Regions from separate parts of the Lelliottia sp. GFLA7 genome, predicted to be linked through region 1. Evidence: predicted binding sites of a transcription regulator. Region 1 holds the regulator's gene; the other holds the start of a gene.

Region 1 (6,138 bases):
GCTGTGGCGAGGAACGACATACGCCAGCCGATGACTTCACCCAGCCAGGTCGCCGCTGGCACGCCGCCAATATTCGCTATCGTGAGCCCCATAAACATCGTGGCGACCGCGCTGGCCTGCTTGTGCTTAGGTACTACGCTCGCGGCCACCACCGACCCCAGGCCAAAGAATGCGCCATGATTGAGGCTGGTCAAAATGCGCGACAACAGGAGGGTGGTGTAGTCCGGAGAGAGTGCCGAAAGCACATTTCCCACTGTGAAAATGGCCATCAGGAAAATAAGCGCATTTCGACGCGCACGATGCGAAAGCAGTAATGTCATCAAAGGCGCGCCGATCATCACGCCAATGGCATAAGCGCTGATCAGCATGCCCGCCGCAGGAATAGAAACATACACCCCTTTAGCGATAACCGGTAGCAGCCCCATGGGGGAGAACTCGGTGGTGCCGATCCCAAATGCGCCAATCGCGAGGGCCAGCAGTGGAAAATTGATTTTCATTCATTAACTCCGGGAACCGTGTCATTACGCGACACAGAAAAAATATGTCGAAAGCATGACAGCAATCACAAAAAATGAGAAGTTAACAAATTGGCAAAAGATTATTGTCGGGAGAGTAACAATAGAAGGAAGAAAACGAGGGAGAAGGCTCTCCCCCGCCTGAATCAGTGCAGAATAGCCGTAAAACTTGCCGCAACAATCAAACCCAGCACGATAATTGTGGTCGTTAACGAAAACTTAAGATCGGTATTCATCAATTTTTCTCCTTTTAATCCCCACATGAAAAGTGAGCTTGCTCATTTTTACACAGTTTCGCTCAAAAATCTTCCTGGATTTAGGCTCATAACCGTTTTTGCGCTTCCCCTTTTCATCAAGATAGGACAAAATTCCACGCTAAATTTATAAGCGTACCGGCCACTGACCCCCTCCTGACGTCCTGTGTCGTTTTCCCGGCGTATCGCAATTCAATTTGCGAGATTAGGGTGAGAGAAGGCAAACGTTTACCTCTCAATTTATCAGGAGCTTAGGATATGGTCTGGAGTGACAGCTAATGGCAACAATTAAAGATGTAGCGAAACGCGCAAACGTTTCCACTACAACTGTATCACATGTAATTAACAAAACCCGTTTCGTGGCGGAAGAGACGCGCAACGCCGTTTGGGCTGCAATCAAAGAATTGCACTACTCCCCTAGCGCCGTGGCTCGCAGCTTGAAAGTAAATCACACCAAGTCGATTGGTCTGCTGGCGACCAGCAGCGAAGCCGCCTATTTCGCCGAAATTATCGAGGCAGTAGAAAAAAACTGCTTCCAGAAAGGCTATACCCTGATTCTGGGAAATGCCTGGAACAGCCAGGAAAAACAGCGCGCTTACCTGTCGATGATGGCGCAAAAGCGCGTCGATGGCCTGTTGGTCATGTGTTCTGAATACCCGGAATCCGTGCTGTCGATGCTGGAAGAGTACCGTCATATCCCGATGGTGGTGATGGATTGGGGCGATACACGCGCTGATTTTACCGATTCTGTCAACGATAACGCCTTTGAAGGCGGTTACATGGCTGGCCGTTATCTGATTGAACGCGGTCATCGCGAGATTGGTGTCATCCCCGGTCCGCTCGAGCGTAATACCGGTGCAGGCCGCCTGGCGGGCTTTATGAAAGCCATGGAAGAAGCGCTGATTACCGTTCCGGAAAACTGGATTGTCCAGGGCGACTTTGAACCCGAATCAGGCTACCGCGCAATGCAGCAGATCGTTTCGCAGCCGCATCGTCCGACTGCCGTATTCTGTGGCGGTGATATTATGGCAATGGGCGCGCTTTGCGCAGCCGATGAGCTGGGTTTGCGCGTCCCGCAGGATATTTCCGTGATCGGGTATGATAACGTGCGCAACGCTCGCTACTTTACTCCCGCGCTGACGACGATTCATCAGCCGAAAGACTCTTTGGGTGAAACGGCATTCAACATGCTGATGGATCGTATCGTCAGCAAACGTGAAGAGTCTCAGTCAATTGAAGTCCATCCGCGCCTGATTGAACGTCGCTCCGTCGCTGACGGTCCGTTCCGCGATTACCGTCGTTAATCGTTTCTACGGGGCCGGTTATTCCGGCCCCCGTAGCCACTCTCTGTTCAGCGTTTCGCTATCACCCAAATAATCCAGCAGCCAGGCCAGCGCAGGCGACATATCGTTTTGCTGCCATGTCAGGCAGCAAGCCGCATCCGGGAACGGATTTTCAAGCTCAAGCGCCACCCATTCTCCGCGATCAATCCGTGGGCGTGCGAAATGCACGGGCACCATCCCCACACACAGCCCCGCCGACAAACAGGTTGCCGATGATTCCCAGTCTGGCGCGACGACCCGCCGCTGGTTATCAAGCAGCCAGGTGATGCGTTTTGGCAGCGAGCGCGACGTATCCTCCATCACCAGCGACGGCCAGTTGCGCAACACGTCGTCACTCAGCGGGCCGTCCATCGCAGCCAGAGGATGATCGCTTGCCACCACGCAACTCCAGCTCAGCGTTCCCATATCCCTAAAGGCGTAACGCCCCCCGACGGGAATGGCCTGCGTCGCGCCGATCGCCATCTCCACCCTGCCGTCCGATAGCGCATCCCATACGCCATTAAACACTTCCTGGGAGACGCGAAGTTCCACATCCGAGAAATGGCGGTAGAAATCAACCACCATCTGCCGCGTCCGTTCAGGTTTTACGATGTTATCCACCGCAATCGAAAGATGACCGCGCCAGCCATTGGCAATCTGCTGGCACTGTTCACGTGTGATCATCATTTTTTTGATAACAGATCGGCCTTCTTTCAAAAACCATACGCCAGCGGGGGTCAGAACGACGTCGCGATGACGGCGTTCGAACAGCGGTACCGCCAGCCACTCCTCCATCTGACGTACCGTATAGCTGACGGCAGAAGGTACGCGATGCAGTTCCTGCGCGGCTCCACTAAAGCTGCCATTCCGGGCGACAGCATCCACGACTTCTAAAGAATATTCAGACCACATTTTTTGCCTGCAAAATTTTTGAACGCAACCGCCAAATATTAGCGTTTCACAAGCCAGATTGCACTCCCTACACTCTGCGCCAATGTACACCTGCTTTCATTAGGAAATAACAATGCAACCCAACAAAGGATTCTTAGTCTGGCTCGGCGGTTTGAGCGTGCTGGGCTTTTTGGCTACCGACATGTATCTGCCGGCGTTTGCCGCGATGCAGCAAGATTTGCAGACACCTGCTGCCGCGATCAGCGCCAGCCTCAGCGTATTCCTGGCCGGTTTTGCGCTTGCACAACTGCTGTGGGGACCGCTCTCTGACCGTTATGGCCGCAAGCCTATTCTTCTTCTTGGCTTAACTATTTTTGCGCTGGGTTGTCTGGGCATGCTGTGGGTGCGCGATGCAACCTGGCTGCTGGTATTGCGCTTTGTGCAGGCGTTTGGCGTGTGTGCTGCCGCGGTGACCTGGCAGGCGCTGGTCACCGACTATTATCCCGCATCGCGCGTTAACCGTATTTTTGCGACCATCATGCCGCTCGTGGGGCTTTCGCCAGCCCTGGCTCCGCTGCTCGGGAGCTGGATTCTGGTGCATTTTGACTGGCAGGCGATCTTTGCCACGCTGTTTATCATCACCCTGGTTCTGATGCTGCCCGCTTTTGCGCTCAAACCCGCTCAAGCCAAACCAGTCGAGAACAATGCGGCTCGCGTCACCTTTATGTCACTGCTCCGTTCCCGCGCTTATCGCGGAAATGTGCTGATTTACGCGGCCTGTTCCGCCAGCTTCTTTGCCTGGCTCACCGGGTCACCGTTCATTTTGCACGACATGGGTTACACCCCTGCAGTGATTGGCCTGAGCTACGTGCCGCAGACCATCGCTTTCCTGGTCGGTGGTTATGGCTGTCGCGCAGCGCTACAAAAATGGCAGGGTCAACAGATGCTGCCCTGGCTGCTGGTGCTGTACGCCCTGAGCGTCATCGGCACCTGGGCTGTCGGGTTTATTCCAAACGTCGGCCTGGCTGAAATCTTAATCCCGTTCTGCGTAATGGCCGTCGCTAACGGCGCAATCTATCCGATCGTGGTTGCCCAGGCGTTGCGTCCGTTCCCTCATGCGACAGGTCGTGCTGCGGCGTTACAAAACACGCTGCAACTGGGTCTATGTTTCCTCTCAAGCCTGATTGTTTCGGCGTTGATTGCCACGCCGCTGATGACGACCACCAGCGTAATGCTGGTGACGGTCGCGCTTGCCGCACTCGGTTATCGCATGCAAGTTTCGGCAACTGAAAACACGCAAAATGGAACGCCGGTAGAATCGTCGCAAGCATAGTCGTGAACGTAATTATGTGATTTACGAGTGATTAGGCTGCTAACAACTTTCAGTTGAATGCGTGATTTTTGAAGCCTATACTAAATTTGGTTCATATAAATACGATAAATACTCTCTGTTAACGGGAGCCGGAGTGCTCCCGTTTTACCATGGAAGGCTTTTCGGCAAGGGTTATCTCCCTTCCTCTGTTCTACGTCGGATACTAGCCTTACGGATAATTCCGTGAGACTTCTCACAAACCATAAAAAGCGGCTACGCTGTTTGAAGGTTCTGATCACATCAGGTGATGGAGAAGCTATGAGTTCATCGTGCATAGAAGAAGTCAGCCTTCGGGACGACAATTGGTCCCGAATAGTCAGAGAGTTACTGAGTCGTGCGGGCATTACCGTCAACGGGCCCGCCCCTTCTGATATCCAGGTCAAACATCCCGATTTTTTTAAGCGCGTGTTACAGGAGGGCTCCCTCGGATTGGGCGAAAGCTTTATGGACGGCTGGTGGGAATGTGAGCGTCTGGATGTTTTTTTCAACAACATCCTGCGCGCCGGCCTTGATAATCAGCTCCCCCATCACCTGAGAGACACTTTACGCATCGCCTCCGCGCGCCTGTTTAATTTGCAAAATAAAAAGCGCGCGTGGATTGTCGGGAAGGAACATTACGACCTCGGCAATGACCTGTTCACGCGTATGCTGGACCCCTTGATGCAGTATTCTTGCGCTTACTGGAAAGACGCCTCAACGCTCGAGGAGGCTCAGTTGGCCAAACTCCACCTTATCTGCGAGAAATTACAGCTACAGCCTGGCATGCGCGTGCTGGATATTGGCTGCGGCTGGGGGGGACTGGCGTATTACATGGCCAAAAATTACGGTGTCAGCGTGGTGGGCGTGACCATTTCCGCCGAACAGCAAAAGATGGCTCAGGACCGCTGCGAGGGTCTGGATGTCACTATTTTGTTGCAAGATTACCGAGACCTCCACGACCAGTTTGATCGCATCGTCTCTGTTGGGATGTTTGAACACGTCGGACCCAAGAATTACGATACCTATTTCAGCGTCACCGATCGCAATCTCAAGCCAGACGGCGTTTTCCTACTCCACACAATCGGTTCCAAAAAAACAGACCATACAGTTGACCCATGGATCAATAAGTACATTTTCCCGAATGGCTGTCTCCCTTCGGTCCGCCAGATTGCGAAAGCCAGCGAGCCTTTTTACGTGATGGAAGACTGGCATAATTTTGGCGCAGATTACGATACCACCTTGATGGCCTGGCATACGCGTTTCCAGGCCTCGTGGCCTGACATTGCCGATAACTATTCAGAACGTTTTAAACGTATGTTTAGTTATTATCTGAACGCTTGTGCAGGGGCATTTCGCGCCCGCGATATCCAGCTGTGGCAGGTGGTATTTAGCAGAGGTGTGGAGCACGGCCTGCGCGTACCGCGATAGTTATTACGCGTCATAAAGCACAATAAAAAATCCGGAAACGATGACCATTTCCGGATTTTTTTTCGCCATATGAACGGTCAGATTATTGCCCCTCAGCCGTTCATACCGGCCAACAAGACTTTAACCGACCAGTCATAAAAGCATTAGCTGAAGAGGCGTAAAATATAATCCAAAATAAGGGATGGAATGGTGAAGTCCGGGTCAGCAAATGTGACACCGTGAGCGCCCAATTGAGAGAAAATCGGCAGTGTCAGCGCGGGCAAAACGCATAACAGCAAGCCGTTAATTCCGCTGGCAATCACTGCCCCTCGGAAACCACCAGTTGCGTTACCAAAGATAGCCGCCGCGCCCCCCGTAATAAAGCTTGCCATGATGCC
Region 2 (6,138 bases), on a different contig from region 1:
AGGCCGCCGTCTGAACGGTCGTGGTAGGCCAGCAGTTGGCGTGCGGCCACCAGCGCCTGAATGGCCTCGTAGAAGCCTTTCAGCTGTGCCACATCACGCACGTCAGCAGGTTTGTCACCAAGTTGGCGGTAAACCTGCGCCAGTGCGGTCGCGCCTAGCGCGTTGTGTCCTTTACCCAGGTCGATAAGCAACAGGGCATTATCGTCGGTAGAAAGCTGCGGTGTGATGGTATGACGTACGTCTTCAACACGCGCAAAAGCAGTAATCACCAGCGACAGCGGAGACGTCATCTCGCGCTGCTCATTGCCTTCCTGCCAGCGGGTTTTCATCGACATCGAGTCTTTACCCACCGGAATGGTCAGGCCGAGCGCCGGACACAGCTCTTCGCCTACCGCTTTCACCGCTTCGTACAGACCGGCGTCTTCACCAGGGTGCCCTGCGGCCGCCATCCAGTTTGCGGACAATTTGATGCGTTTGATGTCGCCAATCTGCGTGGCGGCAATGTTCGTCAGCGCTTCGCCAACAGCCAGGCGCGCAGAAGCAGCAAAGTCGAGCAGCGCGACCGGCGTACGTTCGCCCAGCGCCATCGCTTCGCCATAATAACTATCGAGGCTCGCGGTGGTAACCGCGCAGTTCGCCACCGGGATCTGCCACGGGCCGACCATTTGATCGCGTGCCACCATACCGGTCACGGAACGGTCACCGATGGTCACCAGGAAGGTTTTCTCTGCCACCGCAGGCAGATGCAGAACACGGTTTACCGCATCGGCAATCGTCACACCATGCAGATCCAGCGCTTTGCCCGTCGCTTTACGGGTTTGCACATCGCGGGTCATTTTTGGCGTTTTGCCCAGCAGCACATCCAGCGGCAGATCGATCGGCTGATTGTCGAAGTGCGGATCATTCATGGTCAGGTGCAGTTCTTCTGTCGCTTCACCAATCACCGCGTACGGCGCGCGCTCACGGCGGCACAGCTCGTCAAACAGCGGCAACTGATCGGCAGCGACGGCCATCACGTAGCGTTCCTGAGATTCGTTACACCAGATTTCCAGCGGGCTCATGCCTGGCTCGTCGCTCAGAATATCGCGCAGATTGAAGCGACCACCGCGACCGCCGTCGCTCACCAGCTCTGGCATGGCGTTCGAAAGACCACCCGCGCCGACATCGTGAATGAACAGAATCGGGTTGGCATCACCAAGCTGCCAGCAGCGGTCGATCACTTCCTGACAACGACGTTCCATTTCCGGGTTGTCACGTTGGACGGAGGCAAAATCAAGGTCTGCGTCAGATTGACCGGACGCCATAGAAGACGCCGCACCGCCGCCAAGACCGATATTCATGGCCGGACCGCCCAGGACGATCAGTTTTGCGCCCACAACGATCTCGCCTTTCTGGACATGATCGGCGCGAATATTGCCGATCCCACCCGCCAGCATGATCGGTTTGTGATACCCGCGCAGCTCTTCGCCGTTATGGCTATCGACTTTTTCTTCGTAGGTACGGAAGTAGCCGTTCAGCGCCGGGCGTCCAAATTCGTTGTTAAAGGCTGCGCCACCCAGCGGGCCTTCGGTCATGATATCGAGCGCGGTGACAATGCGATCCGGCTTGCCGAAATCTTCTTCCCACGGCTGTTCAAAGCCAGGAATACGCAAGTTTGAAACGGAGAAGCCTACCAGCCCTGCTTTAGGCTTCGCGCCACGTCCGGTTGCGCCTTCGTCACGAATTTCGCCGCCGGAACCTGTCGCCGCTCCCGGCCACGGAGAAATCGCCGTCGGGTGGTTATGCGTTTCGACCTTCATCAGGATATGCGTTGGCTCCTGGTGGAAGTCATAGCGCCCTTTTTCGCGATCGGCGAAGAAGCGACCCACGTCAGACCCTTCCATGACCGCCGCGTTGTCTTTATACGCTGACAGCACGTGTTCAGGGTTTTTCTCAAAGGTGTTTTTAATCATCTTGAACAGCGACTTCGGCTGTTCTTCGCCGTCGATAATCCAGTCGGCGTTAAAAATCTTGTGACGACAATGCTCAGAATTCGCCTGCGCGAACATATACAGTTCGATGTCGTTAGGGTTGCGGTTCAGCGTAACGAACGCATCCTGCAGGTAGTCAATTTCGTCATCCGCCAGCGCCAGTCCTAAACGCAGGTTGGCGTCAATCAGCGCCTGGCGGCCCTGTCCCAGCAGATCCACGCTTTGTACAGGTGCAGGCTGATGATGAGAAAACAGCTGTTGTGCATCGTCCAGAGAGGCAAACACGCTCTCCATCATGCGATCGTGCAGCTCAGCGGCAACCGTCTGCCACTGCTCGTCTGTCAGCGTCGATGCTTCAACGTAGTACGCCACGCCGCGTTCCAGACGATTGATCTGGCTCAGACCGCAGTTGTGGGCGATGTCAGTCGCTTTAGAAGACCAGGGGGAGATGGTGCCCGGACGAGGCGTAGCAAGAATCAGTTTACCGGTCGGCGTGTGGCTGCTCAGACTTGGGCCATACTTGAGCAGGCGTTCGAGCTGCGCTCGCTGTTCTGCATTTAAAGGAGCATTCAGGTCAGCAAAATGGACATACTCAGCGTAAATAGTGCTTACCGGAAGGCCGTCAGCCTGAAAACGTGCCAGCAGTTTGTTGATACGGAAGGCAGATAGTGCAGGCGAACCACGCAGAATTTCCATCATAAGTCTCTCGTCTTCGAAGCGCTTGAGGCGCTTACAGTGTGCGCAAGGGGAAAACGGGCGTCATTATAGAGAATCCTGAGCGCCGACGAAACCGTTTGCGTCGAAATAAAATCATTCTGAATTTTTATCGATTGGTGTGACCTGTCTCTCTAATTAGTTGCCAACTGGCGTAAGTTTACGCAAAATGCCGCTCAATCAATGGTAAACCTTATTAATAACATGACTACAGCACACTGAGGCATCGCACGGCGCAGAGAATTAACTAATTGAAAAAATTCAAGATTAATTATCTGCTCATCGGCATAGTCACCTTGCTGCTGGCAGCGGCCTTATGGCCTTCTATTCCCTGGTTCGGCAAAGCCGAAAACCGTATCGCCGCGATTCAGTCGCGGGGGGAACTGCGCGTCAGTACCCTCGACTCCCCGCTGACCTATAACAATGTGAATGGCAAAATCATTGGCCTGGATTATGAACTGGCGCAACAGTTTGCCGATTACCTGGGTGTGAAGCTCAAAATAACTGTTCGTCAGAATATCAGCCAGCTGTTTGATGACCTGGATAATGACGATGCCGACCTGCTGGCCGCTGGGCTGGTGTATAACAGCGAGCGGAGTAAAAACTATCAGCCCGGCCCGACATACTATTCTGTATCGCAGCAGGTGGTGTATCGCGTCGGTGGCGTTCGTCCGCGCACGATGGCCACGCTTAACGATCAGCAGCTCACCGTCGCGCCGGGCCATGTGGTCATTGACGATCTGCGTGCCCTGAAAGAAAAAAAATATCCGGATCTGAGCTGGAAGGTTGATGAGAAGCTGGGTACCACTGCGCTGCTGGAGCAAGTGAAAGACAAAAAACTGGCGTACACGATCGCTGATTCTGTCGCGATCAGTTTCTTCCAGCGCGTTCATCCAGAAATCGCCGTTGCGCTTGATGTGACCGATGAACAGCCCGTCACCTGGTTTAGCCCGCTCGACGACGATCAGACGCTCTCCGCCGCCATTCTCGATTTCTTTAATTCCATGAATGAAGAAGGCACCCTGGCGCGACTTGAAGAGAAATATCTCGGGCACGGCGGTGATTTTGATTACGTTGATACCCGCAGCTTCCTGCGTGCCGTTGACAGCGTGTTGCCCGATTTACAGCCCCTCTTCGAGAAATATGCCGAGGAAATTGACTGGCGTTTGCTGGCGGCAATTTCCTATCAGGAATCACATTGGGATGCCCAGGCGACATCACCGACCGGTGTACGCGGCCTAATGATGCTCACCAAAAATACCGCGCAAAGTCTCGGCCTGACCGATCGCACCGATGCCGAACAGAGCATCAGCGGCGGCGCGCGCTATTTGCAGGATATGATGGCAAAAGTACCGGATACCGTGCCGGAAGAAGAGCGGATTTGGTTTGCGCTCGCGGCCTACAATATGGGCTATGCGCATATGCTCGACGCCCGTGCGTTGACGGCCAAAACGAAAGGAAACCCGGACAGCTGGTCCGACGTTAAACAGCGCTTGCCCCTGTTAAGCCAGAAACCCTGGTACAACAAACTCACCTACGGCTATGCGCGTGGGCATGAGGCTTACGCCTATGTGGAAAATATCCGGAAATATCAGATAAGCCTGGTGGGTTATCTGATGGAAAAGGAAAAGGAAGTGACGAAGGCAAAACAGATCGCGCAGAGCTATCCGGTGGTTTCACCGCATGAACTCAATCACCCCGCGACGACGTCGATTCTGCCTTTTGTTGCTTTTTCTGCTGACGGCGCATTCGAAAGAAATCACTTAATAGCCCCGAACACTCTGGTGCAAGCACCCCGTCGATAACCTGCACCTGGTGGTTCATACCCGGATGGCCGAGCACGTTCATCAGCGAACCCGCTGCGCCTGTTTTTTCGTCACGCGCCCCAAAGACCAACGTCCCGATGCGACTGTGCACCATCGCGCCAGAGCACATTACGCAGGGCTCCAGCGTGACGTAAAGCGTGGTATCAAGCAGACGATAGTTTTGTAATACCAGACCGCCCTGACGCAACGCCATAATTTCGGCATGTGCAGTGGGATCGTGACGCCCAATCGGGCGGTTCCACCCTTCCCCAATCACCTGGTTGTTGTGCACCAGAACAGCACCCACGGGCACTTCGCCCTCATCCCAGGCGCGTTTGGCAAGCAGGAGCGCATGGCGCATCCAGTATTCGTGATTAAGTTCGAGGTCGGACAACGGCTAATACTCCAGTCTGAAAAGCGGGCGCATTATACACACCCGTTATGATTAACACTATTCCAGTTGCTGAAGTTCGCCAGACGGTGTGACTCGCCAGCGGTGCTGGCAAAAATAGAGCAGCGGGTTGTCTTGTTTGCTGTCGCTGTAACCGCTGTACAGCCGCAGCGGCGTGCCAATTTTTTTCTCGAGTTGCACGACTTTCTCATGCCCGAGGCAGCGCATTGTCAGCACCCAACCACCATAGGCACGGCCAGTTTGGGTGGCGATAAGATTCACGCGCGGCAGCCACGGCGTATCAAAATAGACCTGCTCCACCAGCGGCTGGGGAGAACCGGTAATTAACCAGATATCCGCATCGTTGGCATTCAGATAGGTGGTCAGGCGATCCTGGACCACCGGAAACGCGGTGACATGCTCGCGGAACCACAGGGCAAAATCCTGCTGAAGCTGCTTGAGCCGTGCCTCGCTATGACCAAAAGTACATCCCCATAGCAGCAGGCTCATCGGCCAGCGAGCGGCGCGTCCTTTGATTAACAACGCCATGCCGATCACCGGCAAAAGAGGCAGCACGAGCAGCGCATTGAGGGGCTGGCGGCGCAGCAGATAGCGCATAAATGTGCCAAACATATCCTGCTGATGCAGCGTTCCATCTAGATCGAAAAAGACAACACGTCGCTCGTGATTAACCAAACCTTACTCCTCTGGATCGTTGAACCCTAACAGCCAGGTAAACAGGAACCCGGCGATCACCGCTATTAGATAGCCTAACAGATAGAGCATGACTTTTCCGGTCACGATGGTTAATGCCAGCGGTAAACCTGAAATGCCAAAGGTGATAACGGTCGCCACTTTCCAGTAGCTGATCAGCGCCCCGCCCACGGCGCCGCCCAGACAAGCACCGAGGAACGGTTTACCAAGCGGAAGCGTGACGCCGAAAATAAGCGGCTCGCCGATACCCAACAGCCCTACCGGCAGCGCCCCTTTGATGACCTTTTTCAGTCGGGCGTTGCGCGTTTTCATCAGTACCGCAATGGCCGCACCCACTTGTCCAACGCCCGCCATCGACAGGATCGGCAGCAGAGCGTTGTAACCATGCGCCTGAACCAGCTCAACGTGAATCGGCACCAGTCCCTGATGTAAACCGGTCAACACTAGGGGCAGGAACGTCCCGGACAAAATTGCCCCAACCAGCAGGCCGCCGCGATCGATAGCTAAAGAAGCGCCGTGAGCGATGGCCTCTGAGATCCATCCG

The links. Region 1 encodes PurR, which represses purine synthesis genes. Its sites were predicted from a motif close to CANGCAAACGTTTGCNTG; they were not measured.
Region 2: a site for PurR is predicted at 2,754-2,771, ahead of purL (phosphoribosylformylglycinamidine synthase). Genes of this name have one in related genera too.

What each region holds. Positions count from the first base shown of each region.
Region 1 is NZ_JBWLAQ010000001.1:189,712-195,849, forward strand. Features, by position in the region: gene AC07RN_RS00945 (MFS transporter) at 1-497, opposite strand, end outside; gene cydH (cytochrome bd-I oxidase subunit CydH) at 662-751, opposite strand; gene purR (HTH-type transcriptional repressor PurR) at 1,048-2,073, shown strand; gene punR (DNA-binding transcriptional activator PunR) at 2,092-3,003, opposite strand; gene punC (purine nucleoside transporter PunC) at 3,116-4,315, shown strand; gene cfa (cyclopropane fatty acyl phospholipid synthase) at 4,613-5,761, shown strand; gene AC07RN_RS00975 (PTS ascorbate transporter subunit IIC) at 5,905-6,138, opposite strand, start outside.
Region 2 is NZ_JBWLAQ010000002.1:970,793-976,930, forward strand. Features, by position in the region: gene purL (phosphoribosylformylglycinamidine synthase) at 1-2,669, opposite strand, end outside; gene mltF (membrane-bound lytic murein transglycosylase MltF) at 2,936-4,489, shown strand; gene tadA (tRNA adenosine(34) deaminase TadA) at 4,374-4,883, opposite strand; gene yfhb (phosphatidylglycerophosphatase C) at 4,941-5,576, opposite strand; gene AC07RN_RS10160 (PTS transporter subunit EIIC) at 5,580-6,138, opposite strand, start outside.